3 regions of the Lysinibacillus sp. FSL K6-0075 genome follow, and region 2 is predicted to be linked to each of the others. Evidence: predicted binding sites of a transcription regulator. Region 2 holds the regulator's gene; each other region holds the start of a gene.

Region 1 (10,429 bases), 1.3 Mb from region 2:
GGGTGTTTGATTGGCAAGTGTTAAGAATAACTTTATGACCAGTAAACTAAGCACAACACCAATGCTTGCTGCAACCCAAGCATCTTGCTTAGCAGCGCCCGTAATACTTGAAGGGATAATTAAAATTGCTGTACCGATAGAATAGAGGAAGGTAACGATTGTAAACTGTCTTGAACTAATGATCTCTTTTTCCATCTAGCTACCCTCCGTTTCTCAGTCCATCTTTTTATTTTGTGAATGACACAATGTAATCCTTAATTGGTGTGAAGATAAAGGTAATTAAATCTAATGGGCTTGGAATATGGACTTTCAGGGCAATGGCCATATTTAAAGCAGTTCCAATGAGTAGCAAAAAGGAGAAGACAATAATGGTTTTTTTATCCTGTTGCTTTTTGAACTTTGGAATAAATAGAAGTGCAACGATGATTGAGATGATCAAGATAGCTACAGCTAGCACCATTTCATTACTCCTCCTTTGGCTTGTTTAATAATGAATTTTGCATCGTACCCAATCCTTGTGTTGTTACCTTCACGTGAACAGCCACTGGCAAATCGGGAAAGAGGGAAGCCCACTCATCCTTGATTTTTCCCCACTGCTTTGCATCTGCACGATGTAGGGCATCACCAAAACCAAAAACATCGATTTCATATTGCTGTTGCATTATCTCTAATGTTTTTTCAATGCGTTCATCGATACCCTGGGCTGTTTTTTTATTAACGTAATCAATCGATTTATTTTTGGTGAGATTGATATCACATTCGACCTCTCCAACATTCTGCTCAACATTAATATGAACATCGATTTTCGGCTTCCCATTTTTAAATGACCCTTTCACTTTTGTAGTGGATTGGGTGATTTCCGTAGATAAAGTCCCTTTATTAGGACAGGCGATGATTTCAATCGTACTTTGAATTTTGTCGTTAAGAAAGCTAATGCCTTTGCTTTCACCCTCGGATAGCAGCCCCATATATTTATCCCCTTTAAAGACTGCTAAGCCCGCATATTGTAACAGCACAGGTGTTTTAACACGTTGCACATTTGTTTGATCTACCCCTAATTTCTTATCGCCATGAACTTCAATAGCAGAAATTAACGCCCCTTTATGCTTGTTGCTTAATGTATTGACTAATTCATCAATATTAACTGCTATTGTGGAGCCCCAAGCTCTCTCAGAGACATCGAGGGAATTTAACATTTTATTAGCTGGAACCTTTTCGATGGGTGTTAATACATTTAATACTTCCTTCGCTGTCGCTTCATGAGACATAATGACATCGAAATCCTTACGAAATTCATGGTCCCTTACAATTAAATCGAGTGCATCACTGATTCCTTCTTTCGCGAGATCTTCTCCTAAAACAACCACTTGAAGATGGGCAAAATAAGGCTTTCGTGCAGCAAGGGTCGTCATTTTTCGAATGGCCTCAAAGATGGTTTCGCCTCTAGAATGATAGCTAACAACAGGAGAGCGCTGAGTGGAAGCTTGTCGCACTGAAACTTCACTAGGATCGACAATTTGAACCGTAATTTCATATTCTTCGTCTATTTTGTCAATGCCCAGTGCTACGACAATGGCTAGTTCATTTAATTCACGCTTACTCCAGCAACCACTTAACAGTAAAGTGAGGATACATAGTAAGCAAATCCATTTTATTTTTGCCATATTCCATTCCTCATTTATCCAGTAGTTATTTCCTTCCTTTTACATTGACATAGTTATGGCCTCTAACAATATTTTTTTGATTGACTAAACGAGGTCGTGTAAGTAACTTTCTACGCGGAAACAGCACAAAGGCATCCTTCTGATCCTGTAATATTAACGGTGCAAAAGGGCTTAAATAAGGTACACCAAATGATCGAATGCTACATAAATGAAGAATAATGACCATAATGCCAAACATGACACCAAATAAACCAAACATAGCAGCTAAAATCATTAATGGAAAACGTAGCACACGAATGGTATTCGATAAGCCATAAGCAGGGAATAGGAAGCTACAAATCGCCGTTAAGGCCACAATAATGACCATTACAGCCGAAACAACGCCTGCATCAACTGCTGCCTGACCAATAACTAATGTCCCTACAATGGACACAGCTGGCCCGATTGTTCTAGGCATCCGTAGCCCAGCTTCCCTTAGTACCTCAAAGGCAATCTCCATAATAAGGGCTTCGACAACAGCAGGGAAGGGTACACCTTCTCTTTGCGATGCAATACTAATCAACATAGGTGTTGGTAGCATTTCTTGGTGAAAGGTGGTAATTGCAACATACAAAGACGGTGCTACTAACGCTAGACTGATACCAAAAAAACGCAAGATACGTACAAGTGAGCTAATCATCCAATGCTGATAATAATCTTCTGCTGATTGTAAAAAGGATGTAAATAACGCTGGTACAACTAAAACAAAAGGTGTGCCATCAACGAGAATCGCCACTTTGCCATCTAATAATTCACCTGCGATGACATCAGGACGTTCGGAGTTGTAGATGGTTGGAAACATAGAATTTTTTGAATCCTGAATAAAATCCTCTATATAGCCGCTTTCCAGTATGCCGTCGATATTAATGCGGTCTAATCGAGCTAATACCTCTGCGACAATTTTGTCACTGGCGATGCCATTTATATACATCACCGCCACATCTGTTTGTGTCACATCACCGATAACGCGTGACTTTATCCAGAGATTGGGACTTTTTATTTTGCGACGGATGAGCGCAGTATTGGTACGTATGGTTTCGGTAAAGGATTCCCTCGGTCCGCGAATAACAGATTCAGTCGATGGCTCTGTGACAGCTCGATCCTTGGCACTTCTGGTACTTGTCACAATCCCCTCAGCAAAACCGTCTAATAAAATAACCGTTTCACCATTGAGGATGGCATTGTAGAGTGTTGTAAAATGCTCGATATTCGTCACATCGCCTACTGTTAGATAGGAATTCCGTACATATTGGTTAATCGTTGTTATCTCAATATCTTGTTCTTCTTCAATATTTGCCATCAGTTTATCGATAACAGAATCAGAAATAGTGGTTTTATCCGATAAGCCATCGATGGAAATAATAGCGAGGTTATGGGGAACCGCTTCTCCAATCGTAATTTCGCGTATGATAATATCATTACTATGCCCTAGCGACTGTTGAATGATTTTTATATTTTTAGATAGGGAAGTATACAACAAATCGTTCGTTGTATGGGATGGGGAGGTCTCGATATTGTTGGACATGGACATATGTTTTCCTCCTCAAATGGACGTTCATTATCATTAGAGTGGACAATTTTTTTGAGAGATAAACGAAAAGGGGATGAAAAATTAGCAAATTGCGGTTAAATCACGTACTGTGCAACAATCGTATGCGGGTTTTTCAAGTTGTCTCGGAAAATTGTTCTGTACTAAATAAAAAAACAGTCTATCCTTTCATGGGCTGAAAGGATAGACTTGTTTTATGTACGATAGTCGTATTGTAATTCATCTTTACTTGTATCAACGTCAACATGTAAATTGTGATCGTTAAAGAACCAAAGATCTTTCTCGTCAATGTAATAGATGACGTCATCAATTACTGTCTGCACACCTATGGCAATGGGTTCCTCACGTGTCATGCCGAGTGAAAAGCCTTCATGAAACGGACTAGAGCCACCGTAGCGTGCATAAAAGCGAATTGTATCGCCAGGTTCAACTTCCATTTCATGTTTGAACCATTGTAGGGCTTCATCTGTCAATGCAATGTTCATTTCAAATGCTCCTCTCTTCCTACAGCCATTTTACCTTTGGTTCGGTGCCGTTTTTAATACGTGCAATATTGGCACGGTGGCGATAAACAATAAAGGTAAATAAAAAGGCTACCAAGATGCCTAATGCAAAGTCACCTGTAATAAAATAATAAACGATTGCATAAATAAGCGCTACTAAAGCGGCTATCATCGATGTTAAGCTAACGATTTTTGTGATTTTTAATGTCACAATAAAGGTAATAAATAGTAGGACAAAGAGAGGCCAAGAATAGCCTAATAATACACCCGCAGAAGTTGCCACGGCTTTCCCACCTCGGAAGTTGGCGAAGATCGGAAACATATGACCGATCACAGCGACAAGACCAAGTAATAAAGAATGGAGTGTACTGTCAGAGAAAACGGGAAGTGTCACGAGTAAGACAGCGGCTGTCCCTTTTAAGACATCCATCACCGTAACAACAATACCTGCCTTCTTCCCTAACGTTCGAAAAGTATTGGTCGCACCAAGATTACCGCTCCCGTGTTCACGAATATCGGTATTATAAAAAATTTTGCCTATCCATAATCCAGAAGGTATAGAGCCGATTAGATAAGCGCATAAAATAATAAGTCCATTGATCATAGCTGGACTCCTTTCATTCATAGTCCATCACTTGGTACTAATAGTTTGTAACAAGTATTTTACACTTTTTCTTGCTAATCTACAATGATATGAAGGAGATTTCATACGAAGCCTTGAATTCAATACAAAAGAGAACCTATTAGCGAGGGCTAGGCTTTTAGACATAAGTTTGTAAGAAGTGAAAAAACCTTTTTAAAAATATAGGCAAAAAGGCAATTTTGTCAATCGCTCATTCCTTTGGTAGAATAGAAGTCTAACTTTATCCAGTTTCATCACAAGGTACGTAGTAGTGCTTCCATCTGCAAGCAACACAAATTTATTTTGCAACTATATAGGCTTCGATGCGTCCAATGTTGATGGAAGCTAGAAGCAGTCTGCCTTGCTTGAATACCAATTTTAAGCAACTGTTGAAGATGTTTACTATTTAGAAATATGATCAAAACTGTGAGCAAATTATTAAAATTATTGGACCTGTCGCTAGCTATTGACAGGAAATGCTATTATTATTAGGATGAGAACATAAATAGAACATGCGTTTGTTTTTGGAGGGGAATTTTTTTGACGAATAAACAGTCAACTAGCGTCTATAATGATGACGCTATACAAGTATTGGAAGGATTAGAAGCGGTGCGCAAACGACCTGGCATGTATATCGGTTCGACGGATGGCCGTGGACTTCATCACCTTGTGTATGAAATCGTAGATAATGCGGTGGATGAAGCACTGGCTGGCTTTGGATCTCATATTATTGTCACAATTCATAAAGATCAAAGTATGAGTGTGCGCGACTTTGGCCGTGGGATGCCAACCGGTATGCATAAAATGGGCAAACCGACACCAGAAATTATTTTTACGGTGTTACACGCTGGCGGTAAATTTGGTCAAGGTGGCTATAAAACAAGTGGTGGTTTACATGGTGTTGGTTCTTCTGTTGTGAATGCGCTCTCAACATTTTTAGAGGTGACGATTCATCGTGATGGCAAAAAATATCGTCAGCGCTTTGAGCACGGGGGACAGCCTGTCACAACGCTTGAAAATATTGGTCAAACCAAGCAGACAGGAACACTTGTCCATTTCCTACCAGATGAAACGATCTTCTCTGTCACAAAATTCAATTATGATACGTTAGCAGAACGATTACGTGAATCAGCCTTTTTATTAAAAGGTTTAAAAATTGAATTAATCGATGAGCGCGAGGAAGGCAAAAATGATGTGTTCTTTTATGAGAATGGCATTGAAGCTTTCGTTGCGTATTTGAATGAGGAAAAAGATGTCCTTCATCCAGTGAAATATGTAGAAGGTATACAAGATGATATCGAAGTAGAGTTCGCTTTCCAGTATAACGATGGTTATTCGGAAACGATCTTATCATTTGTTAATAATGTTCGTACACGTGATGGTGGTACACATGAAACGGGTGCAAAAGCAGCATTGACACGTGTCTTTAATGAATATGCAAGAAAAATTGGCTTGTTAAAGGACAAGGATAAAAACCTTGAGGGGACAGATATTCGTGAGGGCTTAGCGGCCATTGTGTCTGTTCGTATCCCAGAGCACTTACTACAATTTGAAGGTCAAACAAAGGGCAAGCTTGGTACAAGTGAGGCTCGTTCTGCAGTTGATAGTGTGGTGTCTGAGCAAATTTTGTATGTGCTAGAGGAAAATGCGGAGTTATCGGCTTCCCTTGTCCGTAAAGCGATTCGAGCGCAGCAAGTACGTGAAGCGGCTCGTAAAGCGCGTGAGGATGCACGAAATGGGAAGAAAAACAAAAAGGGTAGTACGATTCTATCAGGAAAATTAACGCCAGCTCAGTCACGCAATGCGTCAAAAAATGAGCTGTATTTAGTCGAGGGTGATTCTGCAGGAGGTTCTGCCAAACAAGGCCGTGATCGTACATTCCAAGCGATTCTGCCATTGCGTGGGAAAGTAATCAACACAGAAAAAGCCAAGCTACAGGACATTATGAAAAACGAAGAAATTTCAACGATTATCCATGCGATTGGGGCAGGTGTTGGAACGGATTTTGCGGTGGAGGATTCCGCCTACGATAAAGTAGTGATTATGACCGATGCGGATACGGACGGGGCACATATTCAAGTCTTGCTATTAACATTCTTCTATCGTTATATGCGTCCACTGATTGAAGCAGGAAAAGTCTATATCGCGCTACCGCCGCTTTATAAAGTCTCGAGGGGTACTGGGAAAAAAGAAGTCATTGAATATGCTTGGACAGAAAGTGATTTACAAAAGGCCATCAAAAAGGTTGGAAAGGGTTACATATTACAGCGCTATAAAGGTCTTGGTGAGATGAATGCAGACCAACTATGGGACACAACGATGAACCCTGAAACACGGACGTTGATTCGTGTCACAATCGAGGATGGTGCACGTGCAGAGAGACGTGTCACGACGTTAATGGGCGATAAGGTAGAACCACGTCGTAAGTGGATCGAAGCCAATGTAGACTTCGGTATGGAGGATGATTCTAACATTTTAGAGAATGAATTCATCCAACAAGAGGAGGACCAAGCATGAGTAGTACAGAAAAGTTTCAAGATTTACCGTTAGAAGAAGTGATGGGTGACCGTTTTGGTCGCTATAGTAAATATATTATTCAAGACCGCGCGTTGCCTGATGCACGTGACGGTCTTAAACCAGTACAGCGCCGTATTTTATATGCCATGTTTACAGAAGGCAATACAAACGATAAACCGTTCCGTAAATCCGCAAAAACAGTGGGTAACGTAATCGGTAACTATCATCCGCACGGCGATAGCTCTGTGTATGAGGCGATGGTCCGTATGAGTCAGGACTGGAAGGCGCGTCATATGCTCATTGAGATGCACGGGAACAATGGCTCGGTCGATGGTGATCCACCAGCTGCGATGCGTTATACAGAGGCGAGACTATCTGCTATTGCCGCTGAAATGCTACGAGATATTGGCAAGAAAACGGTCGAGTTTGTGCCAAACTTTGATGACCAGGATATGGAGCCAACCGTTTTACCAGCACGTTTTCCAAACCTATTAGTCAACGGCTCTACAGGGATTTCCGCTGGTTATGCGACGGATATTCCGCCACATGCCTTAGATGAAGTACTGGATGCTGTGTTGATGCGCTTAGACAAGCCTAATGTTAGTGTAGATGAATTGATGACGGTGATTAAAGGGCCAGATTTCCCAACTGGTGGTATCATTCAAGGTGTGGACGGCATCAAAAAGGCGTATGAAACAGGTCGCGGCAAAATCATTGTCCGTGCCCAAGCAGTTGTCGAACCAATCAAGGGTGGTAAAGAGCAAATTGTTATCACGGAGTTACCATACGATGTAAATAAAGCGAATCTTGTGAAAAAAATTGATGAGCAACGTGTAGATAAACGACTAGAAGGTATTGCGGAAATTCGAGATGAATCAGACCGTACAGGCTTACGTGTCGTGATTGAGCTGAAAAAGGATGTACCAGGGCAAGGAATTTTACAGTACTTGTTTAAAACAACGGATTTACAGGTAGCTTATAATTTTAATATGATTGCCATCCACAATCGTCGCCCAACGATGATGACATTGCCATTATTGCTGGACGCGTATATCGCCCATCAAAAAGAAGTAGTGACAAACCGCTCCATTTACGATTTACAAAAGGCAAAGGACCGTTCTCATATTGTAGAAGGCTTAATTAAAGCCCTTTCCATTTTAGATGAAGTGATTGCGACGATTCGTTCTTCTAATGATAAGAAGGATGCGAAGCTTAATTTACAAACGAAGTTTGATTTTACAGAGGTACAAGCAGAGGCCATTGTAAGCCTACAATTATACCGTTTAACGAATACGGATATTACAGAGCTTCGTCAGGAACAGGACGAGTTAAATAAGTTAATTGCGAAGCTAGAGGGGATTCTACAAAGTGAAGCTAAGCTAGTACGTGTTATTAAACAAGAATTGCTAGACATTAAGAAACGCTTTACAGAGCCACGTCGCTCGAAGATTGAGCAAGAAATTGAAGAAATTAAAATTACATTAGATGTCCTTGTGCCAAGTGAAGAGGTTGTCGTGACAGTGACGAAGGACGGTTATATTAAACGTACATCGACACGTTCTCATGCCGCTTCAAATGGGCAAGATTTTGCCATGAAGGATTCGGATTATTTATTGTATGAAGCAAACTTAAATACACAGCACCATCTATTGCTGTTCACAAATCGTGGTAATTATATTTATCAGCCTGTTCATGAGCTTCCTGACATACGCTGGAAGGACCTGGGCCAGCATATTTCCAGTATTGTCCCAACAGGGGAAGATGAATCGATTATTGCGGTTTATGGCTTCGAAACATTTGAACAGCCAAATACGTATGTCTTCACAGCCACAAAAGATGGTCAAATTAAGCGCTCACCACTCGCAGACTATGCGGTAACACGTTATTCAAAGCCAATTAAAACGATGAACGTCAAGGCTGGTGATGCGATGATCTATGCATCGTTTGTGACGGATGATGTAGAACTGATGCTAACAACGGATACAGCCTATGCGATTCGTTTCCCGATGGAGGAACTACCCGTTACAGGTGTGAAAACAGGCGGTGTGAAAGGGATCACGCTAAAAGATGGAGAAGCCTTAGTTGGTGTCAATGTGCTACAGCCTGATGTTACACAATATGTAGTGATTGTGACACAGCGTGGAGCCGTGAAGAAAATGAATGTCGCTGAAGTTGAAGTAGCAAGTCGTGCAAAACGTGGACTAAAAGTATTAACAGAGTTAAAAGCAAATCCTCACCGAATTGTAGCAGTTATACAAGCGACAGACGAGGAGCAGGTTGTGATTGAAACCGAAAAAGGCGTTCAAGAGGTAATTGCTGTACAAGCATTGTCTCGTGCAGATCGCCATTCCAACGGTTCGTTTAAAGTGGATATTGCAACAGATGGGGCGATTTCCCATGTATTAACAGCCAAAAAAGAACAGAAACCTAGCTAATATCATGCCCAGTCTCTTAGGAGAGCTGGGCTTTTGTCTTGAATACAATCGCTATTCAAAAATAGCACCTTGTCATTTAAGTGTAACTATGGGTATAATAATCATCGAAAAGTTCATAGCGAAAGAATGTAGGGGGGCTAGTAGTTGCTAGCTGAGATTGTGTCCGATAGACGCTGACCCTTTGAACCTGATTTGGCTCGTACCAGCGTAGGGAACATCTATTCAAAAAAGCAAAGTTTTGAAGAATGATTGTAATACGTCTGGGAGGAATCCTAGGCGTTTTTTTATGTTTTCAGGCGATAGCTTGAAAACCTTGTATACGCTTTCTTCTGGTGACAACATTCATTCATGAACACTTTCATATTACAAACTGGGAGGCTTTCGCATGAAAAAATGGTTATTTATTCTATTGGCAGCACTTTTGACTTTAGTGGGCTGTAGTGAAAAAGAGGACAAGCAGGCGACTGACAAGCTGAAAAAGGTGTCTGTGGTACTGGATTGGACACCGAATACGAATCATACAGGTCTGTATGTCGCAAAAAAACTCGGTTATTTTGAGGAACAGGGCTTAGATGTTGAGATAATTATGCCTGGTGAGGCGGGCGCAGATCAGCTTGTTGCTTCTGGAAAGGCAGAGTTTGGCGTGAGCTATCAGGAAGGCATTACACAGGCGCGTGTACAAGATGTGCCGCTGGTCTCTATCGCAGCGATTATTCAGCATAATACATCTGGCTTTGCTTCTATTGCATCAAAAGGCATTACATCGCCAAAGGATTTTGAAGGTAAAACTTATGGTGGTTGGGGTGCGCCATTAGAGCAAGCCGTTCTCCAATCATTAATGCAAACAGAAAAGGCAGATATCAATAAGCTAGATATCGTCAATGCAGGGGATTTAGATTTCTTCACAATGATGGAAAAAGACATTGATTTTGCTTGGATTTATTATGCATGGACTGGGATTGAAGCTGAGCTGCGTGGGGAAAAGATTAATATGCTGTATCTAACGGATTATAGTGATCAATTGGATTACTATACACCTGTTCTAGCTACGAATGAAAAAATGCTACAGGACAACCCTGATGTTGTCAAAGCCTTTGTTG
Region 2 (10,429 bases):
TAAATGTAATACAGCCATCCTTGCATTGCCTCGTCCTAAACGAGTTTCATCTTGGACAAAAAGAGCATTAATGTTCTTATCTTTTATAAAATCAAGCATTTCTAGTAAGCCTTCACGTTCTACATCATAGCCACTATGTTGATCTTTAAACACGCCCTTCACCGCATAGCCTTGCTCTTTAGCATAGCGCAGCAACTCTTCCTGCTGGCGCTCTAATGAGGAGCTTTGTGTTTCTTTTTCAGTACTTACGCGACAATAGACAACAGCCGATAGTTGATTATTTATCATTGTTCATTTCTCGCAATTTCGATAGTATTGATGGGACTGGCTTGATCACTCACTACAGGAATAACTAGAGATTTTCCCGCTACAATTTTAATATCTGCTAGTTCATTTTCCGTTTTTACAAGCTTTATCCAATCATCAGTACTCATTTTACCACGATATTGCTCAGCTAACGACCACAAGCTATCTCCATGTTCAATTTGAATTTCTGCGTAACTAACTTTTCCTGGATCAGTAATGTAAAGGTATGCTGCAAATAGTAAACAAGCTCCTATTAAAATTGAGATATGTGTGTTTTTCTTCAACCATGTCATAATCATTACCCCTTTTTAAGAATGTTTGTTCGGAATGTATGTTCCCATAATAAAGCGAACAAACGTTTTTGTCAAACACTTTTCGAACCTATGTTTGCATACATGTTCGCATTCTGTTATACTATCAAATAAGTAGAATGATATTAGAAAAAAGAGGTGAGCACGCATGAAAAAAGTTTCGAAAAGACAAGAGGACATTTTAGCTTTCATTAAGGAAGAGGTACGAGCTAAAGGATATCCACCATCAGTACGTGAAATTGGTGAAGCAGTTGGACTTGCTTCCAGTTCAACTGTTCATGGACATTTAGCTCGATTAGAACAAAAAGGCTTTATTCGTCGAGATCCAACAAAGCCACGCGCAATTGAAATTTTAGAGCCTGAAGAATCCATTCAAAAGCAACAGGTGATCCATGTCCCACTTGTCGGGAAGGTTACAGCTGGTTCTCCAATTACAGCAATTGAAAATATTGAAGAATACTTCCCATTACCCGATACGTATGGCACAAGTGAAGATCAATTGTTCATGCTAGAAATCATGGGGGAATCAATGATTGAAGCTGGGATTTTAGATGGAGATTTAGTCATTGTCAAACAAAAGGCAACAGCTAATAATGGGGATATTGTTGTAGCTATGACAGCTGAGGATGAAGCAACTGTAAAACGTTTCTTTAAAGAGAAAAACCATTTCCGTTTACAACCTGAAAATTCTTCTATGGAACCTATTATTGTCGATCAAGTTTCGATTTTAGGACAAGTTGTAGGTCTTTACAGACGTGTACATTAACGATTAAAGCAGGTTTTGAGGATTATGTTCCTTCTAAGAGCATGTATCCTCTTTTTTACGCAAAAAAAGAATCCATATACGATTGGATTCTTTGTATAATGCCCCTTCTAAGCTTCCTTCTTAAATTTTAAGCTCGCTTCAATAAAGGCTGAAAATAGCTTTTGAGCACTCTCATCTCCTGCTATGGCTAGTTCCTCAGGATGCCACTGAACAGCCAAGCAAAATGGCATCTCCTCATGAACTACCGCTTCGATAATACCGTCGCTGGATTTTGCTGCTACTTTTAATTTTTCTGCTAACACATTCACCGCTTGATGATGAAATGAATTCACTGCAATCTTCTCTTGTTCAACGATAGTCGCTAATAGATTGTCAGCAATAACCTGTACAGAATGAGTAGCTACAGCTCGACCTGATTGCTGCGTATGTTGGAGTAACTTGTTACTAAAATGGTCACTATCAATGTCCTGATATAAAGTACCACCTAATGCAACATTTAATATTTGAATCCCTCGACAAATACCGAAAATAGGCATTTTCCGTTGGAATGCAGCTTCAATTAAGGCTAATTCAACCGTATCTCGCGCTGGATGAATTTTTCCAAGCTTTAATGAAGGCTCGGCCCCGAACAGAAATGGATGCACATCATGGCCGCCCGATAACATTAAACCATCTGTCATGGCTAAAATCTGTGCTGCCTCTTCTTCTACTCCAATCGGAATAATCAGTGGAATTCCACCTGCTTCAATAATGCTTTTGCTGTAAGCAGCATTTAATCGAGAGGATAAATCATCCTCCACAAAGGCTGTAATACCAATAATCGGTTTCACTTGCTTCCCTCCACATTCTTGAAGATTAAACAATTACCAAAAGCCTAAATACCAATTGATTAATAGATCGCCATAGAAATAAACAATGACTGCGGCCAGTGCAATAGAAGGCCCAAACGGAATGGGTGTTTTTCTCCCCTGTTTGTTCTTCGATAACACAGTAAATCCGACAATCATACCAATAACAGCAGCTAAAAACAGCGTTAACAGTGTATCAATTGTACCCAGAACGAGACCAATTAAAAAGAATAATTTAATATCGCCTCCACCCATGCCACCGTTCGATAGCACAGCAATTATATATAATATGCCAAAACCAACAACAGCACCCACAAGAGAGTCCCACCAAGGTGTTAATGGTGATAGAACTCGTCCAATAGCAAGCAAGGGTAAAAAGAATAATAGCACCTTATCTGGAATCTGCATATAGGCCAAATCTGACACTACAATGATGACTAATAAGGAGATAAAAACGAAAGCTACTATTAATTCTATGCTCCAGCCTAGCCGCCAATAAGCAAAGGCAAATAATACACCTGTCATTAATTCTATGACTGGGTAAACCCAAGAAATTTTGTTGCCACAACTCCGACATTTTCCTCCTAAAAATACATAGGACAATACTGGCACTAAATCAAGCGCCGTTAGTCGTCTCTGGCATTTCGTACAATGGGAAGGAGGGTGTACAATCGACTCCTTCTGCGGTACACGTAAGCCGACAACATTATAAAAAGAGCCAAAGACAAGTCCAAATAAAAAAATAAAGATCGTATAAGCCATTTCCAATTTTATGTCCTCCTAAACCAATAGGCGCCCATACAAATGAAGTATGGTGCGCCTATCAATAAAGTTTATTGTTGTTCTTCGTAATAGAACGTCGTCACTTGCACTGTTGCCTTTAACGTAAGATCTGCATCTTTCTCTAGCTGTTCCTGCTCTCCAGGTAATTTAAATTCAATCTTATCGGTTTTCATCACGCGCTCTAATTGTTCAACCTCCTGTAAAAAGCTTTCAAGCGAATTAAAATCAAGCGCCCCAACCTCTAAGATAAAAGTAATGAGCTTTAAATTAGCTGGTAAAGAGTCCTTTGAAAGAGAAGCAATCGGTGTAGTGGTCTCCTTGTTCTCCTGATCACCATTGACCTCTGCTTCAGCCTGTTCTAACATATTGAGCTCATTCGATACATCTGAAGGTGTCACAGTGCCATTCTCACCCTGGACAGTTAAAGACTGTATACGAGTTCCTGTCACCTCTTCAATCTCAGCCAAATCGAGAATTATCTTTTCAACGGCTCTTGTTGCAGGTAGCTTTTGTCTTAGCGTTAATATATTAATAGTAGGCTGTCCCTGCTCCTTGTCCAATTGAGCGAGTTGTTCTTTGACACTAGCTAATCCTTGCTGCACCTGCAATACACTACGCTCTTTTTCATTCACTTCATTCAATTTTGGTGATAGCAAATAATAATACAGCGCAAATAAAATAGCAGCTATCAGCGCAAGCAATAAGATGATGGATGAATTTTTACTACTCGTTAATTTATTCATGAGCGTCGTCCTCCAGCTAAATACATAAAGTCGATTGTCGCTGTAATAGACACTGAATAGCGCGGTACTTCTTTAAATTTTTGTTGGGGTGTTAATTCCCTTTGTTCCCCTAGCTCTATATCAAAGTTTGAGACCGTGTTAATTTGAGCGTCTGTAAAATAGCTACTCATTAAAAGTCGCTCCACATATTTCGATATATCTGTCATCGTTTCAAAATCTACTTCAATGTTTACCGTATTCTCCCCGAAAACGTAGCTACGTAAATACGAATGAGTTGGTAATAAAGTTCTCGTTTCATCAATCAACGGTGTTACAGGATAAGAAACACCTTGAATAAATGTCACAGATTCTTCCAACGAACCTTGGTCGACACTTTGTCTTGCATCTAGCTCTTGCTGTAATTGATCAAGCTGTGTCGTTAATGCCTGTTCCTCTGCAGTCAATCGTGCTAAATCACTTTTTGACGTAAAAAATAAAAAAAGTAAATAAGCCACAATGAGTCCAACAATGACTATCACCAAGCTATAAAAAAGCTTTGGAGAGGTCGTTCTTTTTTCAAGTTGTGGTAAGAGGTTTATATCTGGAACCATTAATGAACCTCCTTCAAAGCTAAGCCAAGCAACGTTGAAAATTCTCGCTTAAAGCGAGGAAACAATTTCTCAATTTTTTTCCCATCGACAACCCTCAGTGGTGGTTCTAAATTAGAAGCTAATAAGTTTCCTATTGATTTCAATAATGGGTTATCCCCAAGCATGATAATTTCATCCACTGCTTTTTCACCTTTATGTAAAGAAAACTTAAAGAAATTCATCATTCGATCGATCTCCAAAACCTGATCCATCACGACCATTTGATAATTCTCAGCCTCGCCATTATAGATAAATTGATAGTTAAACTCATTCTCTTTCTTCCCCTGCCATTGCGTCATATCCACTTCAATCGATTGATAGCGCAAAAACTCCACTTGGCCATTGGAAAAAATACTGATAGAGAGCTCATTAATCGACCATTCAGCAATTAAATACGTTTTATTAGGCATTAATAATGACATGTGCTCTAATAAACGTATATTGCATAGCGCTCGAATATCGGCAGCTTCCGGTTCTAATGAAACATCTAGCAGCATCCCTACCATTTTCGTAATCTCTTCAGAGGGCGCAGCAAATAAAATGGCCTTACCATCCTCGGCATCTGCATCATAAACATCAATTAAAGGGTCTTGAAATGGTAAATGAATGGAATGCCCCAATTCCATTTCAGCATATCCTCGTAATTCCTGAGGTTTGACATCTTTAGGGTGCTCAAAGTTTTTTAATAAAACCGTCGTATCAGGTACAAACATACGGACAGCCTGTTTTTTCCCTGTCCATTTCATCACTTGCTCTTTAATAATCTCAAAAAGAGCTACCTCATCGACGATTGTCCCATTTTCAACGATTCCAGCTGTTAAAGGGTATTCATAGCCTTGCCACTGATTAGGCTCTGGTCCTTTCGCCACAATCGCACGCAGCACATAATCCTTCAGTTCAATCGAAACATGCGACTTTCTTTTTCTCTTAAACATGTGAAAAGACCTCCTTATCCTATTCAGTATAAATGATTTTTTCAATTAGTCATCCATTTCCCAGCCAGAAACGCAAGAAAATTTGCGTTTCTGAGTGAGTGGGGAGGACTGATTACTTACTTTCTGTTTATCAAGGAGTTTTTCCAGATACTGTAATTGCACCATCTTTGCTGTCTTTCTTAACTTTTTGATTATCATTGGAAATGTCATCTTGTTTCGCACTACTAAATGTAATTGTATATTTCCCAGCTTTTGCAGTACCACTAATTGTAGTTGCCCCACCAGATGCCTTATTTATCTTTATGTCATCATCTAATGTTCCTTCAGTCTCAAGATATCCTTCCTCTATCAATGTATCCAAATCAACTTCTGTAATTTCTGCACCTTTATCGTCGGTAGGTGTGTCAGTAAAATAAATATTGGCTGAATTTAGTGCCATTATTGCATCAGATTTAGCAGCTTTGTATCGTGAGTTATCAATAATACTGCCAATAGCTGGTACAGCGATAGCAGCGATAATTGCAAGGATAACAATTACAGCTAATAGTTCAATTAACGTTAAACCTTTCTCATTTTTCAATAGTTTTGTATTTTTCCATTTTTTAACCATTGGTAATTCCTCCTTAATAGTTTTATATGAAGTGTGAAAACACGAGCTTCTAATTTAATTCTCCAAACTTTAATTCCTTAGCACTCTGCAAATTACATATTTTCATATAGTTGGAACATTGGTAAGAATATAGCCGCTACAATGACTCCTACAACTAGGGCCAACACCACTATCATTAAAGGCTCAATAAGTGACTTCATTGTATCGACGGCACGGTTTACTTCTTCTTCATAAAAATCAGCAATCTTTTCAAGCATGTAATCCAAGGACCCTGTTTTCTCACCAATTGATGTCATTTGTGTAACAAGCGGTGGAAATAGCCAGCTTTTTTCAAGTGGCTCTGATAATGTGCCACCCTTTTCTAAATTATCGCGGGCTTCTAGTACTACTTTACCCATTACTGGATTGCCGCCAACCTTTTCTACAATTGTTAAGGCTTGTAGAATTGGCACTGAGCTGCTAAAGAGTGTTGACAAGGTTCTTGTCATTCTCGCGATAATATCCTTTTGCAACAGCTGTCCGAAGATTGGCATACGCAGTAAAAATACATTGACGGCATAATGAAACTCTTTATTATTTTTATAGAAATAGTGTAAGCCCACTACTAACACCAATAGTCCCAAAATCACAAGGTACCAAAATTGAATGAGCCAATCACTAATACCTACTACAATGACCGTTATTAATGGCATTTCCAAATTCATTTCTTTAAATGCATCCATAAAGGTTGGCACAATGAACACCATTAAAAACATACCAACCACCAGTGTTAAAAGTGATAAAATCGCTGGATAGGTCATGGCAGATTGAATTTTTTTCTTAATGTTATATTGCTTTTCTAGTGTGCTTGCAAGGCGATCTAATGTATCATCGACGTTTCCTGTAGCCTCACCAGCACGCATCATATTGACAAATAGCAATGGAAACACTTTTGGATGTTTACCTGCTGCATCTGAAAATGCCATCCCATTTCGAATATCCTCTTCAACCTGCATTAATGCTCGCTTCAGTGGTTTACTCCTTGTTTGCTCACCCAAAATATGGGTTGCTTCAACGACAGGAACGCCCGCACGAATTAATGTCGCATATTGCCGACAATAAATAACAAATTCCTGGTGCTTCACTTTTGTCCCAAAAGCAATATCTTTATGTAAAATGCTATTTGATTCCTGAAGTTCTCGTGCATTAATTCCTTGTGCTCGAAGCTTTTCCATGGCTACCTTTTTATTCGGTGCCTCGATAATGCCCTTTTTAGGTGCTCCTGTTTTGGTACGACCACTATAACGAAATATCGTCAACTATAATCACCAGCGTTCATATATGGTCGTGCATCCTCAAGTGAAATCTTACCTGTCGTAATTAAGTGTTGCATCGAATATTCCAACGTGTGCATACCTAATGCTTTACTTGTCTGCATCACACTTGGAATTTGATGGATTTTTTCATTACGAATTAAATTCGAGATGGCAGGTGCCTGTACTAAAATTTCTGTCGCCGCAATACGCCCTTTTACATCCTTACGTACAAATAAACGCTGAGAAACAATACCTTGCAGTACATTCGCAAGCTGCACACGAATTTGACTTTGCTGATGTGGTGGAAATACGTCTATAATACGGTCGATCGTTGTTGGTGCACTACTTGTATGAAGTGTAGCCATGACTAAATGCCCTGTTTCAGCAGCCGTAATAGCCGTTGAAATGGTTTCGTAATCTCGCATCTCCCCGACTAAAATAATATCTGGGTCCTGACGTAGTGATGCACGTAAACCATTTGCAAAGCTCATCGTATCGACACCAATCTCACGCTGATTGATGACAGACTTCTTATGTGTATGCAAATATTCGATTGGATCCTCTAACGTAATAATATGTTTTGATCTCGTTTCATTAATATGATCAATCATTGCTGCCAAGGTAGTTGATTTTCCTGAGCCTGTTGGGCCAGTCACTAAAATTAAGCCTTGTGGTTTTTCCGCAAGCTTATATAACACCTGTGGCATATTGAGCGCTTCAATAGAAGGAATTTTAGCCTCAATTAAACGAGCCGCAATCGTTACTTCATTTCGCTGATGATAGGCGTTGACACGGAATCGACATTTCCCAGGCAATGAAAAGTTAAAGTCCGTTTCACCTTTGTCCTCAAACTCCTGTTGTTTATGGACAGGGAGAATGACCTTTACCATTTCCTTTAAATCTTCTGTTTCTAGCGGCACTGTGCCATAATGCTCCAGTTGCCCATGAATACGATATACTGGTGGAATACCTTTTGTTAAATGTAGATCCGATGCTTTCTCTTCAAATGCACGTGTTAATAATTCAACGATTGAATATGCTGTCATTTCTTTCACCCCTAGTCTGCACTTGCAACACGTAATATTTCTGATGTGGTTGTTTTGCCAGCTACAACCTTTAGTAATCCATCTACTAATAAGGTATGGAAACCTTTCTCTTTCATATAATCACGTAGTACGCTATCACCAACACGATTTAAAATCATATCCTTCATTTGACGATCTACGGGGAGGATTTCATGAATCGCCATACGCCCTCGGTAGCCTGTATGGTTGCAGGCAGGACACCCACGACCTTTTTTACCATGCGTTACGCCCTCCACCCCATTTTCCTCAAGTATTTCAAGTTCACGTGAAGTGAATACATATGGTTCAGCACAATCACGACAAACTTTACGTACAAGACGTTGTGCCATGATTCCTACAAGGGAAGAGGATAGTAGAAATGGCTCAATCCCCATATCATGTAGTCTTGAAATAGATTCTATGGCACTATTAGTGTGCAGCGTACTTAACACTAGATGGCCTGTTAGTGAAGCACGAATAGCAATTTGCGCTGTTTCAAGGTCACGAATTTCCCCCACCATCACAATGTCAGGGTCCTGTCGTAAAATTGATCGTAAACCTACCGCAAATGTTAAACCGACTTCCTCTTTTACTTGGATTTGGTTGATACCATCTAATTGATATTCCACTGGGTCCTCAACCGTAATAATATTGACGCCTTCTTCATTTAAATGAGAAAGTGCCGCATATAAAGTAGAGGACTTCCCTGAGCCTGTTGGACCAGTAATCAACATCATACCGTTTGGATGGGCTATCATTTTCCTAAAAAGTGCCTCATTACTTGCACTAAAGCCTAATTTGTCAATATCATTGGCTGAATTGGTTAAATCTAAAATACGCATAACAACCTTTTCACCATAGACTGTTGGTAATGTGGCTAAACGGATATCGACAGGTCTAAAATTAACATTGGTTTTAATACGTCCATCCTGTGGGATACGATTTTCTGTAATATTTAAATTACCCATAATTTTAATACGAGCCAATACGACATTTTGCATATGCTTGGGCAAGGATCGTTCAGTACGAAGCACTCCATCTACTCGATAGCGGACACGAAGCTCTGTTTCTTGTGGATCAAAATGGATATCACTTGCGCGCTGTGCGACACCATTGGCAATAATTTGATTCACTAAACGAACAATAGGTGAATCCTCATTTTCAATTTCTTCTTGTGTTTCCGTACTAGTCGCAGCTAAATCCAACATGGCCGCATCCATTGATTCCTGTAAATCATAGTACTTTGTTATCGTTCGATATAAATCATCTTTTGCTGCAATACTTGTCTCGATTTGACAGCCCGTCGTCATGCGAACTTCCTCAATGGCGAAATAATCCATCGGGTCTTCCATTGCAATAAACAATTTATTTTTTTCTTTGCGAATCGGCATAATATTTGTCCGCTTTGCCAGCTCCGCAGGAATTAGCTGTAATAATTCGGGACTAATTGAAAACTGATTCAAGCTAATATGAGGAATACCCAGCTGGAATTCTAAGACCTCAATAAGCTGCTGCTCTGTTAGGAAGTTTTCTTTAATAAGGAAATCTCCAAGCTTCTCATTTTTCATCTTAGTAGTTAATGCGTACTCTAGCTGGTCAGCTGTGATAACACCTGATTCAACCAGTAAATCCCCTAAACGTTTACGCCCTGGCTTCATTGCCATAAACATACCTCCAATCGTTATGGACTTGTTTGTACAAAATTGCCACCCTTGTCATAGTAGCCATAGACAATTTCTGGTCCATCTTCTTGCTTTGTTTCCTCTGGTGTTGAAGGTTTCATGTCAGGCAAGCCATTCCCATCTAAATCCACTTCTAAATCAGGATCTGATGTTCCTGCCCCTACGTTTTGAGTAGGTGTTGTGATCGTAACAGGCTCCTGCGATGAACGCGTAACAATTCGATTTTGAGGTGCATAATAATCTCTACTAATGAATTGTTCTTCTGTTGCTCCGTTCTCTACAATGGAACGATACACTTCCACTCTTGAACCCTCTTTACCCTCTTGCTCCACTCGTTCTTGTCCAGCTTTTAAATCCTCCGAATAGCGATAAATAATTCGTGGCTTCACGATTTTATCCTTGCTGACGCGAACTGTAATGTCCTTTTCTTTCGCTGCTGCAAAAACTTCTATCTTTA
Region 3 (10,429 bases), 1.9 Mb from region 2:
ATACAGGCTACTTCCCAGAACCAAAACAAGTCAATATAAGATGATAGAACAAAATATACAACTATTTGCACTGCCTCTTGGAGCACAGTTAACGCCATTAGAATGGGATGCTTTTCTCAAAGTACTCCCTTCTGATGTTCAAGGAAAAGTTAAGCAATACAAGCATTGGCAGGATCGTCAAAGAGCCTTGCTAAGTAGCACCCTTATCAGGTGGGCACTCCTTCCCTATATCGATGAAGTCATGCTACACCTAGCTTATGATGAAAATGGCCGCCCATATATTGCAGGACATCCTCATTGGCAAGGTGATTTTAATGTTTCTCATTCTGGTAATTGGGTTGTGCTGGCAGTCGCTACTAACGGACGAGTGGGCATTGATGTGGAAGAAATAAAACCTGTGAGTGAAGATATGATGACGTATGCGCTTTCCGAGACGGAGCTTCAATTGGTCTCTCATCAGCCTCTACATGTTTTTTATGAGTTTTGGACATTAAAAGAAGCCCTTTTTAAAACAGGCTTAATGTCGATTACATCACCTCATTTGCTTGATACAATCGACATTAAAAGAACAAGGAAAGACCTTTTTACTGAGCTACTATATCTCGATCAGCAACACCCTGTGTCCATCTGCTGGAACCATGCATGTTCTAATGTAATAATCACCATGTTAAATAAAGAGCAGCTTCTACAGCTATAACAAAGGAGGAGAAATTGAATAATTTCGCCTCCTTTTATGTTGTTGAAAAAAGATCATGTCACTAGCAGAAAAAGACTTTTTAGTAAGGTGAGGGGTTGATTTCCGTTCCGCCAGCGTCCGATGAGCCGCTTCACTCACTTCCGTTCGCTCCAGGGTCTCCTCTGTGACGCTATGATCTGACCCCAAAAATATAAACTTTTTTACGAAGCTTTTCGATACTCAACGGGACTTTTTCCGTTGAGTTTTCTTTTAATCCGCCCATGATTGTAATAGTAAATATACTCTGCTAATGCTTTTGTAAATTCTACATAGTTTTTAAACGTAGTCGTGTACAGAAATTCTGATTTCAGAATACCAAAAAAGCTTTCTATCACGGCATTATCTAAACAATTTCCTTTCCGTGACATACTTTGCTTGATTTCGTGCGTTGCCAATAACGCTTTAAAACGTGGTATTTGATATAACCATCCTTGATCAGAATGCATGATTAAGCCACTCTTTTTCGATAACTTTGTATACATAAACGCCTTTTTAAAAGACTGTTGAACTAACTCAAAATTAGGTGATTTTGATACCTCATATCCAACGATCTCTCGATTGAATAAATCTAATACAGCGGATACATAGATTTTTTGACCGTTTATTTTAAACTCTGTGACATCGGTTACCCATTTCTGATTGGGTACAGTGGCTTCAAAATCACGTTGGAAGACATTCTCTGCGACATAGCCCACCGTTCCTTTATACGAACGATATTTTTTAGGGCGTACTGTCCCTTTTAAGCCCAATTCTTTCATCAATCGTTGGACCGTTTTATGGTTGATGAAAATCCCTTCATTTCGGAGGGCAAGACAAATACGACGATAGCCATAACGCCCCTTATGGTGATGAAAAAGTATCTGGATTCGTTCTTTAATCGCCTGATATTTATCTGGTTTTACCCATTTTTGAAGATGATAATAATACGTACTTTTCTTAAGTTTCGCGACTTTTAATAGAGCTTGAAGTGGAAATTCCAGCCTTAGCTCATACACAGCTCTCACTTTTTCTTGGATTTGAAGGCTTCCTTTTCTTGAACTAAGGCTTTCAACTTTTTTAAATAGGCATTTTCCATCCGTAAATACTCAATTTCCGCTTTTAACTCTTCCGTTGTTTTTTCATTTAAATCGGACGAAGGTGGTTGTTTTTTTGGCATTGATTGGTGCTCCTTTTCTACTTGATAGAGCACCTCTCCAGCCGTTGACATCCACTGTTTTTTCCATCTCCGAATGGTTTCACGAGAAGGAATATTAAACTTCGCAGCAGTCTGAAGGAGCGAATCGCCCGTCTCTATCAGGTGTTGAATTACTTTTATTTTAAAAGAATCTTCGTAATTCGTGAACCCTTGAGGACGAATAATTCCTTCAATGCCATGATAGCGATATAATTCAATCCATAATCGAATGTACTGTCGATCCCTCTGTAATCTATTGGCAATCTGATACGTACTTTCTTTTTCTTCAAAGTAGGCTAGAACTGCGGCTAACTTTTGTTCATCAGAAATCACTAACTGCACCCCCTATATTAAATTTTCAAGTCCAATATTTTGGGTGCAGTTCACTAAATCCCCTAGGAGTGACGCTGTCTCCACTCCAATCAACCATTCTGCAAAATGTCTTTACTTTTTTCATACTAACATAGCAATCAAATAGCCCAATATCTGTATTCCTAGGGAGATAGGATTTTTATTTTCAATGTGGAGAAGTGATTCGTTACTACCCCCTCAAAAAATGAGTAGTGAACGCCTTTGCTAAAAAGTTAATGGGTTGGAGTGGAAGGCTACTTGACTCCCGTGGGATAGCGAGACAGGCAAAACTCTAAACGGAGCGGTAGCGGAGGAAGCGATTCGGCGCTCGCTCACAGGAAAGCAAGTAGCCTTCAACGGAAATTCATTTTCACTTTTCACAAAAATTCTATTGATTGTTTTTCAACACTATGAAAGGAGGAGAAATCGAATAATTTCTCCTCCTTTCATTATTAATAGAAAACGCTGCGCTAGCGTGTCGTTTATTCGACCCACTAGGACAGCGTTATCTGTATTATTTAAATAAGTCTGGATACATTTCTTTCGCTAGGGCTTCCATTCCATCAATTGTGTTATAGCCATAGCCGAACATGTAATTGTAGTCTACAATATACATTTGTTTATTTTTAATAGCCTTCATGCTTGAAAGTTTAGGGTTCGCATAAATTTCTTCACGTATTTTTGTCAAATCAGAACCGTCCCAGTTAGGAAGAATCAATACATCTGGATCTGCAGCAATCAATGTTTCAACACTTACATCGCCTGTTTCATCTTTGAAAATATTATCTAATTTAACCATTTTGAATGCATCATTAAAGAATGTTTCATCGTGTGCTGGATAAACAAAAAGCTCTTTTGGATCATTTGTATGCAGATATGCAAATGTTTTTTCTTCTTTAATACTTTCTAATTTTGAAGAAATATCTTGTTGTCGGCCTTTTAATTCTTTAATAAAGCTGTCTGCTTTGTCTTGAACATTAAAAATTTCTCCGATATTTTCGATATCTTTGTAAATAGAATCATATGTGCCACCTGTTACAGATGATTCTAAAACATATGTTTTTACACCCATTTCATTAAGAGAGTCTACTGTTCCTACTCCCCATTCAGCATTATCAAATAAGCCACCACGACCAAATACTAAATCAGGATCAGTCCCTAATGTAACCTCTTTCCCAACATATTCATCACTTAAAATATTTAGCTTAGCATATTCTTCTTCTACAGATTTATCAACTGCACCAAAGTTTGCCCCAACACCAACGATTTTATCGCCTAATCCTAGATGTAATAATAATTCAGCTGCTGGACGTGTATTTGCCATAATTCTTTCAGGTGCTTTATCAAATACTTGATCTTTCTTTTCCCATGTTGATCCACCCTCAGCTTTTGAAAAGTTCTCAACTGTCAGTGGATAATGCTCTTTCGTTTGTGTTGTTGCCTCAGATGTATCTTTTGATGTGTTACCGCAAGCTGTTAATGTTAATAAAGCAGCTAAACCAATTCCTAATAATAATTTTTTCTTCATGGTTTTCCTCCTACAGTCCATATGCAAATCCTAATCCATTCGTCACTGGATTAGTAAATGTTTGACATTTAATATGATATAAAGCTTCTATTGTTTCTGGTGTTAAAACTTCTTGCGGTGTGCCATGTGCATAGATTTCACCATCTTTTACCGCATAAAGATAATCACAGTAATGTGCAGCCATTTCTAGATCATGAAGTGCCGCTAAAACACCGATGTTTAAACTTCTTACGCAGGATAGTATTTCAATTTGATAGCGAATATCTAAATGATTTGTTGGTTCATCCAAAATCATAAATTTAGGCTGTTGAGCAATCGTTCTAGCTAAAATAACCCTTTGCTTTTCGCCACCAGATAATGAAAGAAAACTACGTCCTCTATAAGATTGTAAGTTCGTTCTTGTCAATGCCTCTTCTACGATGTCAAAATCCTTTTGGTTATCTGACTCTAGCATTTTTTTATGAGGTGTTCTGCCTAACATCACCATTTGTTGTACCGTTAAATCAAAGTGCATTTCATTGAATTGTCCAACTACACCTAAGTGCTGAGAAATCTTTTTTTCAGGACTTTTTAAAACATCTAAATCATCTAAGAAGACCATCCCTTTTTGTGGCACGAGGCTTTTATAAATACTTTTCAACAAAGTTGACTTTCCGCATCCGTTTGGTCCGATTAAGCCCACAAATTGTTGCTTATTCACATGAATGGATATGTTTTTTACGATTTCCTTTTTGCCGATTTTTACTTCTATTTCCTTTGCTACTAATTCCATTGTTCTACCCTCCGAAGTTGTAACCTTTTTTTACAATCATATAGATAAATAATGGTGACCCAATGACAGAAGTAATAATTCCAATCGGTAATTCTACATTTTGGATTAATGTTCGAGACAGAATATCTGCCCAAATCATGAAAAGTCCTCCTAAGAGCAATGTTCCTAACATTAATCGTTTATGGTCTGCACCGAAGATACCTCTCGTGATATGTGGAATTATTAAACCAACAAAACCGATCATACCTGCATAAGCGACCATCGTTCCTGTAATTAGTGAGGTAAGAATCATATACAATTTACGATAAGCACTTAAATTGATCCCTAATGTGATAGCTGATTCATCCCCAAGTAGCATTGTATTTAGCACGCGATGTTGGAAAAGGAATAATGCAGCTCCAAGTACAATTACAATTGTTAAAATCGGTGTTTTGTCCCAGCTAGCTGAGGCTAAACTCCCCATAGACCAGAACGTAACAGTTTTAATGCCCTCAGCATTATTGGCAAAGAAGATAATAAGGCTTGAGAATGAACTACATAATGCACCGATGACAACCCCTGATAAAACAAGTTTTACTGAAGTTGCTTTGCCGCCAATGCTGGATAGGATAAGCACTGCCATTGAGGTAAGCATTGCCCCAGCAAATGCACCAAAGGCTACCCCAAATTGTGCTAATAATGCACTGCTCCCAAAACCAACTAGGATAGCAAAAGTTGCACCTAATGACGCACCTGAAGAAATACCCAGTATGTATGGATCAGCAAGCGGGTTTTGTACAACTGCCTGCATGACAGCTCCACATAATGCAAGTCCGATACCAATCAATAAGGCAAAAACCACACGCGGCATTCTGACCTGTAAAATAATATTCAAGTAAGATTCACTTTCCACACTATCAAGCGTGCCAAGCTTCCCATTGGATATAGTATGTAGCAAAATATCCATCGATTGCTTGAAAGGAATGCTGACTTGTCCTATTGATACAGAAAAAACGGCAGATATTAAAATGGAGGCTATTAAAAGCAAGATAATAACATAATAAATATTGCCCATTCCTATTCTGTTAGCTTCCTGTTTATCCAAGATTTCACCTCTATCTATTAAACTATTAGTTAATGATAACGATTATCATTTTCATTTTGTATTGTAAGTGATAATCCATTGAAAAACAACAGGAAAATTTTTAATTATAGATTATTCATACATTTAATAGATGAATAATCCAGTAATGGCGCTTTAGTTGACTAAAATTATTTTTCCCTTGGAAATAAAAACAGCTAGTTATAAATCCCAATTATTATATAGAAGAGAAAATTTAGGAATTTCTAAAAATAGGAGATGTAAAATGAAAAAACGCGGCATTTTTATTAGACAAAGGTGGAGCAACCATAAGTACAGCAATCTGTGATGAGATTGCTTAAGGAAATGAAATGAAACAATTTGAGAAGCCAGCGTCACAGATGAGACCTTTCGTGAGTAAAGCGGCTCACCGGACACCTCCTAGAAAGGACGCTGGTGGAACGGAAATCAACCCCCTTGCCTTGTCAAAAGGTCTTTTTCTACTCGTGACATGATTTTTTTCAACAACAAAACCACTTCCCATAAAATGATGGAAAGTGGTCATGTTTACTTAAAAGATTGTGTTTTTAGTTTAAGCTAAATCTTACATCATTCCTGGCATACTTGAACGGATTTCTTGCATCTTTGAAACTCTTTTCCAAGTCTTAACGTTGAAAAAGATCATAGAGCAATAGAAACATATGTTTCGTCTGATTTCGATTTCGTTAGTTTTATCTGTTATTTTTTTGTTAGTTTTGAAAAACTAACATTACCTTTCTTATTATATAGAAGAAAGTCACTCATTATCTATCAAATGAGTGACTTTCCTTATTGCTTAATTCTTCTCTTGTCAGCCTTTCTTCTCCACCTGTTATAACATTCCTTAATTTTATTAATTGGTTAATTACTACATCTAAGCTCTTTACTTTATTAAAGCCAAGCGTAACAGGTGCATCATTTAAACTTAGCATCTCACCCTTTTCTAATTCTGTGCCAATGGGTACAGGGTCAATCCTGGTAAATTGAACGGCCCCTGTTTTTAGCTTTTTATTTCCAACTATACGAACTCCTATATCTCCATTTCCAAATAAAATTTGAACAGAACTAGTTTTTAGAATTGGCATTATCATTTATCTCCTTTAAGTAAGTAAATATCAACTCTTCTGTATGAGTTTTCAGCGCTTGGTTGGCATATTGATGCACTTCATCCTCCCCAGGCGTTCGTATTGTCACCTCGCTAAAATGCTCACTTATTTTCACCCATTTAACTACTTCTATTTTTTGTTTAGCTAGAAAGCGTTTTTTATTGTAATAATCATGCCTTAAATCTTTTAGGAGTCGGTCTACTATATCTAGATACACTTTAGACATCTTAAGATTTGTTAAGCTGTCATAATCACGCTGCAATGATTTGATGGCCATATCTAGTTTTATAAATTTGTAAAGCACTTGGCGATCTTCTCTATTAATCATCTGAGTCAACCAATGAAGCTTTTTGAATTTTATTGAATGCAATACGCTGGATTGATGTATTGGTTTCTAAAAGTAGCTCTTTCTTATATGCATCTGTTCCAGTAACAACTCCAACTTCATTGTGCAACTTATTATGATCCCATAGAGTGAGTTTTACCAAAGTATTCATTTTGAATGCTCGTTGGATTGTTTGCTCTATCTCTTCAAGCTCCCATTCAGTTAAATCACGCTTTTTATCATAAAATTGCTCCTGTTTCCATGTTTTAATGAGGTCAAGATGTTCTGGCAGCATCATAGCAGTCCATTTTTTAGATCCTCTGTCGTTTAACATCACAATCACTCTCCACTAATATTCGATATCTGAAATTTTTAGGATATCTAAAAAATGCACCTTATGATTATTCATGTACTTATCTTTAATATGGATTAGTTTTGTATTTGCATCCATTTTTGTTATGGTACCTTCTAATGGTTCATCGCATTTGTAGATGCTAAAAACTTTGGGCTGTTTTTCCTCCATTGCTTCGGTTAGCGCGTTTGCCATTTCTTCTAAGTCAAATTCATCACGATCTGGGTGTTTCGGATCTTTCTTTTTAGTAGGCGTTTTAGTTTTTGCCATTTTAGCCACTCCTTTTAAGAACATTTGTTTGTATATATTATAGAACTAACGTTCGTATATTTCAAGGTGTTATTTATTCTCCTTTTTCCCTTTTTCGATAAGTTTTACTAAACTGAACAATTTATTATCATACTATTTGTATAGTTTTTGGGATATAATTTCATAGAAACTAAATATTACCGGAGGTTTACTATGAATACTTTGAAGTCATTAATTTTTCCTCAAGACCTGAATAGATTAAGTAAAAGCATTTTAAAGGATATATGTAATGATCTGACATTAGAATCAACGGGAAATGTCAATGAATTAACAAATAGAGTATGGTCTTCATTTGGTCAAATTGAGGGAAGTACACTTGAAAAGATATACAAAAACATCTTTGCGGGGGCAATTTCTTTAGCATGGTATCGTACTACAAATGAGGAAGGTTTAGTTGGGCTTAAACAAAATATTATCCAAAACATGCCTTTTAATCCATTTGAAGAGGTGATTACTCCAAATAGTACAGAAATTCCTAATGAACCATCTATAATTGCTGCTACCGAAATTGATGGACCTTCTAAGTATCTTCTTCGATTCATTCATAGAGCGGGTGTAAGCGTTGACTATTATTTAGCTGACAGAAGAGAATACATTAAACACGAAATTACTACAGTTTATATTGATGAAGTTAAGGGAATAATTGAAGTAAGAGCAAGTTCTACATCAGCAAAAAAGGTTATATCTGGATTAGCTGCAATTTTGAATGAAACATATGACTTTAAACAGTTTGATTTTTTAGAAAGTTACAATGGTGACTTAGAATTATTAGCTGACGCATTACAAGGTCAATTAATTGATGCTATAGGGAGACCAGAAGGTTTGGTAGAGAGTTTTGAAGAAACTCAAGGCCAATCAATTGTGAGCATACTATCTGCCATTGACGAATATTATAATAATGGCGAATTAACCATACTAGAAGAAAATTTAAATAGTGAAGATATTACTGGTATTTTAGAAACTACCCCATTCACTTTACTACTTTTAAGTGGTCTTGAAACGATAGGTTTGGGAAGTATTCGAGAACTTAGAGGGCTACCTTTATACGATTATTTAGAGCCTTATCTTGCAAAGCAAAAAGGTTCTATATTGTTTGAGCATGCTGAAAGTGGAGTTGTGCAAGTTTATTCGATTCGAATTGGTGTAAAATCAAAAACATTTAAATTCAACGTATTTGCGTCTGAACACGTATTAGATTATATTAGAGAAAAAATGTTTTAATTAACTAACTGAGAGGGTGAAATTTATGCGTGATATTAAACCATGGGAAGTAAATAAAATTTTTAATGAAGCACTTGAAACTATTGCTGTTAGTCAAGTGAAGAAATTTTACCCAAGTTATATTGCGAAAATGACCGAATTACCTCTCGGTGTAGTTATAAATAAACTGAAAGAATTAGAAGAACAGGAAGCTCTAAAAATTAAACACGAATTTCTTTGTGAAGAATGTTGTAGAAGCATTTTAACAGTTAATCAGAATGATTTTTTCGATCCTGAAGTTACTTGCTTGTATTGTGGAACTGAAAATAACTTTGATCCTTTGGATGCAATACCAATAATTGAATTAGATGACGGTTATAGAGAGAGTTTTTCAAAAAAAAAGCCTTTAACAAGAGAACTAATGTTAGTTTAGAAGCTTATAATAAACCTTTAAGTTTAAAAGAAATAATACCTATTTTAAAGAGAGAAGGTTTATTAGAAGAAGTATCGAAGGTTGGGAATGTAAACATTATAATAAATACAGGAGATGCTTATATGAACGAATCTAGTAAATACAGCGGTTTTACTTTTGGAAATAACAATGGTAACTTTAACCTTGAAAATAATGGTACTTTAAACCAAGGGTTTGCTAAAACAGATGAGGATATAGGAACTGCACTAAAGCAGATTAATGAAGAAATTAAAAAACTTTCAGAAGATAAAAGAGAAATAGCCGAACCACATTTTGACCTTCTTCAAACTCATTTAAAAAGTGGGGATAAAGAGAAAGCTAAGAAACCACTAGAAAAATTAAACACTTTATTAGGCTCTGTGGGTTCTATTCTGACTATTGCTTCATTTTTAGGATTTGGACTCCCTTTAAAATAGAATTCTTTATTATTAAAAAATGCCCAGGCTCAAAATTGAGTACCTGGGCTTTTTTAGTGATTATTTTACTTCGTATAATTTGGTTGTTTTGCTTTCGTTATTATAAATGAGCTTTAATCCTAACAAGTCCGCAACATCTCTAACTGGAACATGCATCTTACCATCAATAATCAGAGCATTAACGGTCTTCACATCATTGAACATGACCTTCGCTCCTGTAATTTGCTCCTCTTTCTGTGTATGTTCAGTTTGTATTTTTGTGTAACCTAAATGAGCTGCAAATACTTCTGCGATGGCAGCGCAAATGGCAGCAAAGTTCCTATGGTACAATTCGACATCAGCTTTGCTATCTACAAAACAAATCTCAAGAAGAATAGCAGGCTTAGTCGTATTTTTTAGGAAATATAACTCTGTACGTTGTTTTGCTCCACGATTTTTAAGTCCTGATGCTTTGGAAATAGCAGCGCTAACCTTAGCTGACAAATCTTTTTCATCATAATAAAGAACCTCAACCCCTCTTGGTCCATCGATGACGCTTGCTGCATTAAAGTGGATGCTCCAATCCAAATCACGTTGTTGCCCATTATGA

The links. The regulator LexA, encoded in region 2, represses DNA repair genes until DNA is damaged. The targets are predictions, from matches to a motif close to CGAACATATGTTCG.
Region 1: parE (DNA topoisomerase IV subunit B) is a predicted target of LexA. The motif match lies at 4,885-4,898, and genes of this name have one in related genera.
Region 3: MHB65_RS22000 (YolD-like family protein) is a predicted target of LexA. The motif match lies at 7,731-7,744, and genes of this name have one in related genera.

What each region holds. Positions count from the first base shown of each region.
Region 1 covers NZ_CP151947.1:2,627,482-2,637,910, reverse strand. The annotation lists gene MHB65_RS12960 (endospore germination permease) at 1-195, opposite strand, end outside; gene MHB65_RS12955 (hypothetical protein) at 227-460, opposite strand; gene MHB65_RS12950 (Ger(x)C family spore germination protein) at 465-1,664, opposite strand; gene MHB65_RS12945 (spore germination protein) at 1,690-3,234, opposite strand; gene MHB65_RS12940 (HesB/YadR/YfhF family protein) at 3,447-3,737, opposite strand; gene plsY (glycerol-3-phosphate 1-O-acyltransferase PlsY) at 3,757-4,359, opposite strand; gene parE (DNA topoisomerase IV subunit B) at 4,918-6,894, shown strand; gene parC (DNA topoisomerase IV subunit A) at 6,891-9,329, shown strand; TPP riboswitch at 9,450-9,560, shown strand; gene MHB65_RS12920 (ABC transporter substrate-binding protein) at 9,715-10,429, shown strand, end outside.
Region 2 covers NZ_CP151947.1:1,301,383-1,311,811, reverse strand. The annotation lists gene MHB65_RS06130 (recombinase family protein) at 1-288, opposite strand, end outside; gene MHB65_RS06125 (LysM peptidoglycan-binding domain-containing protein) at 285-599, opposite strand; gene lexA (transcriptional repressor LexA) at 766-1,383, shown strand; gene MHB65_RS06115 (gamma-glutamyl-gamma-aminobutyrate hydrolase family protein) at 1,491-2,213, opposite strand; gene MHB65_RS06110 (prepilin peptidase) at 2,247-2,999, opposite strand; gene MHB65_RS06105 (hypothetical protein) at 3,065-3,757, opposite strand; gene MHB65_RS06100 (hypothetical protein) at 3,754-4,347, opposite strand; gene pilM (pilus assembly protein PilM) at 4,347-5,321, opposite strand; gene MHB65_RS06090 (prepilin-type N-terminal cleavage/methylation domain-containing protein) at 5,452-5,931, opposite strand; gene MHB65_RS06085 (type II secretion system F family protein) at 6,024-7,229, opposite strand; gene MHB65_RS06080 (type IV pilus twitching motility protein PilT) at 7,226-8,272, opposite strand; gene MHB65_RS06075 (GspE/PulE family protein) at 8,284-9,948, opposite strand; gene MHB65_RS06070 (G5 domain-containing protein) at 9,972-10,429, opposite strand, start outside.
Region 3 covers NZ_CP151947.1:4,409,204-4,419,632, forward strand. The annotation lists gene MHB65_RS21950 (amino acid adenylation domain-containing protein) at 1-44, shown strand, start outside; gene MHB65_RS21955 (4'-phosphopantetheinyl transferase superfamily protein) at 41-697, shown strand; gene MHB65_RS21960 (IS3 family transposase) at 898-1,740, opposite strand; gene MHB65_RS21965 (helix-turn-helix domain-containing protein) at 1,737-2,243, opposite strand; gene MHB65_RS21970 (ABC transporter substrate-binding protein) at 2,776-3,789, opposite strand; gene MHB65_RS21975 (ABC transporter ATP-binding protein) at 3,800-4,561, opposite strand; gene MHB65_RS21980 (iron ABC transporter permease) at 4,566-5,645, opposite strand; gene MHB65_RS21985 (hypothetical protein) at 6,425-6,745, opposite strand; gene MHB65_RS21990 (aconitate hydratase) at 6,726-7,094, opposite strand; gene MHB65_RS21995 (YolD-like family protein) at 7,087-7,425, opposite strand; gene MHB65_RS22000 (YolD-like family protein) at 7,441-7,713, opposite strand; gene MHB65_RS22005 (hypothetical protein) at 7,906-8,973, shown strand; gene MHB65_RS22010 (hypothetical protein) at 8,999-9,385, shown strand; gene MHB65_RS22015 (hypothetical protein) at 9,508-9,840, shown strand; gene MHB65_RS22020 (N-acetylmuramoyl-L-alanine amidase) at 9,901-10,429, opposite strand, start outside.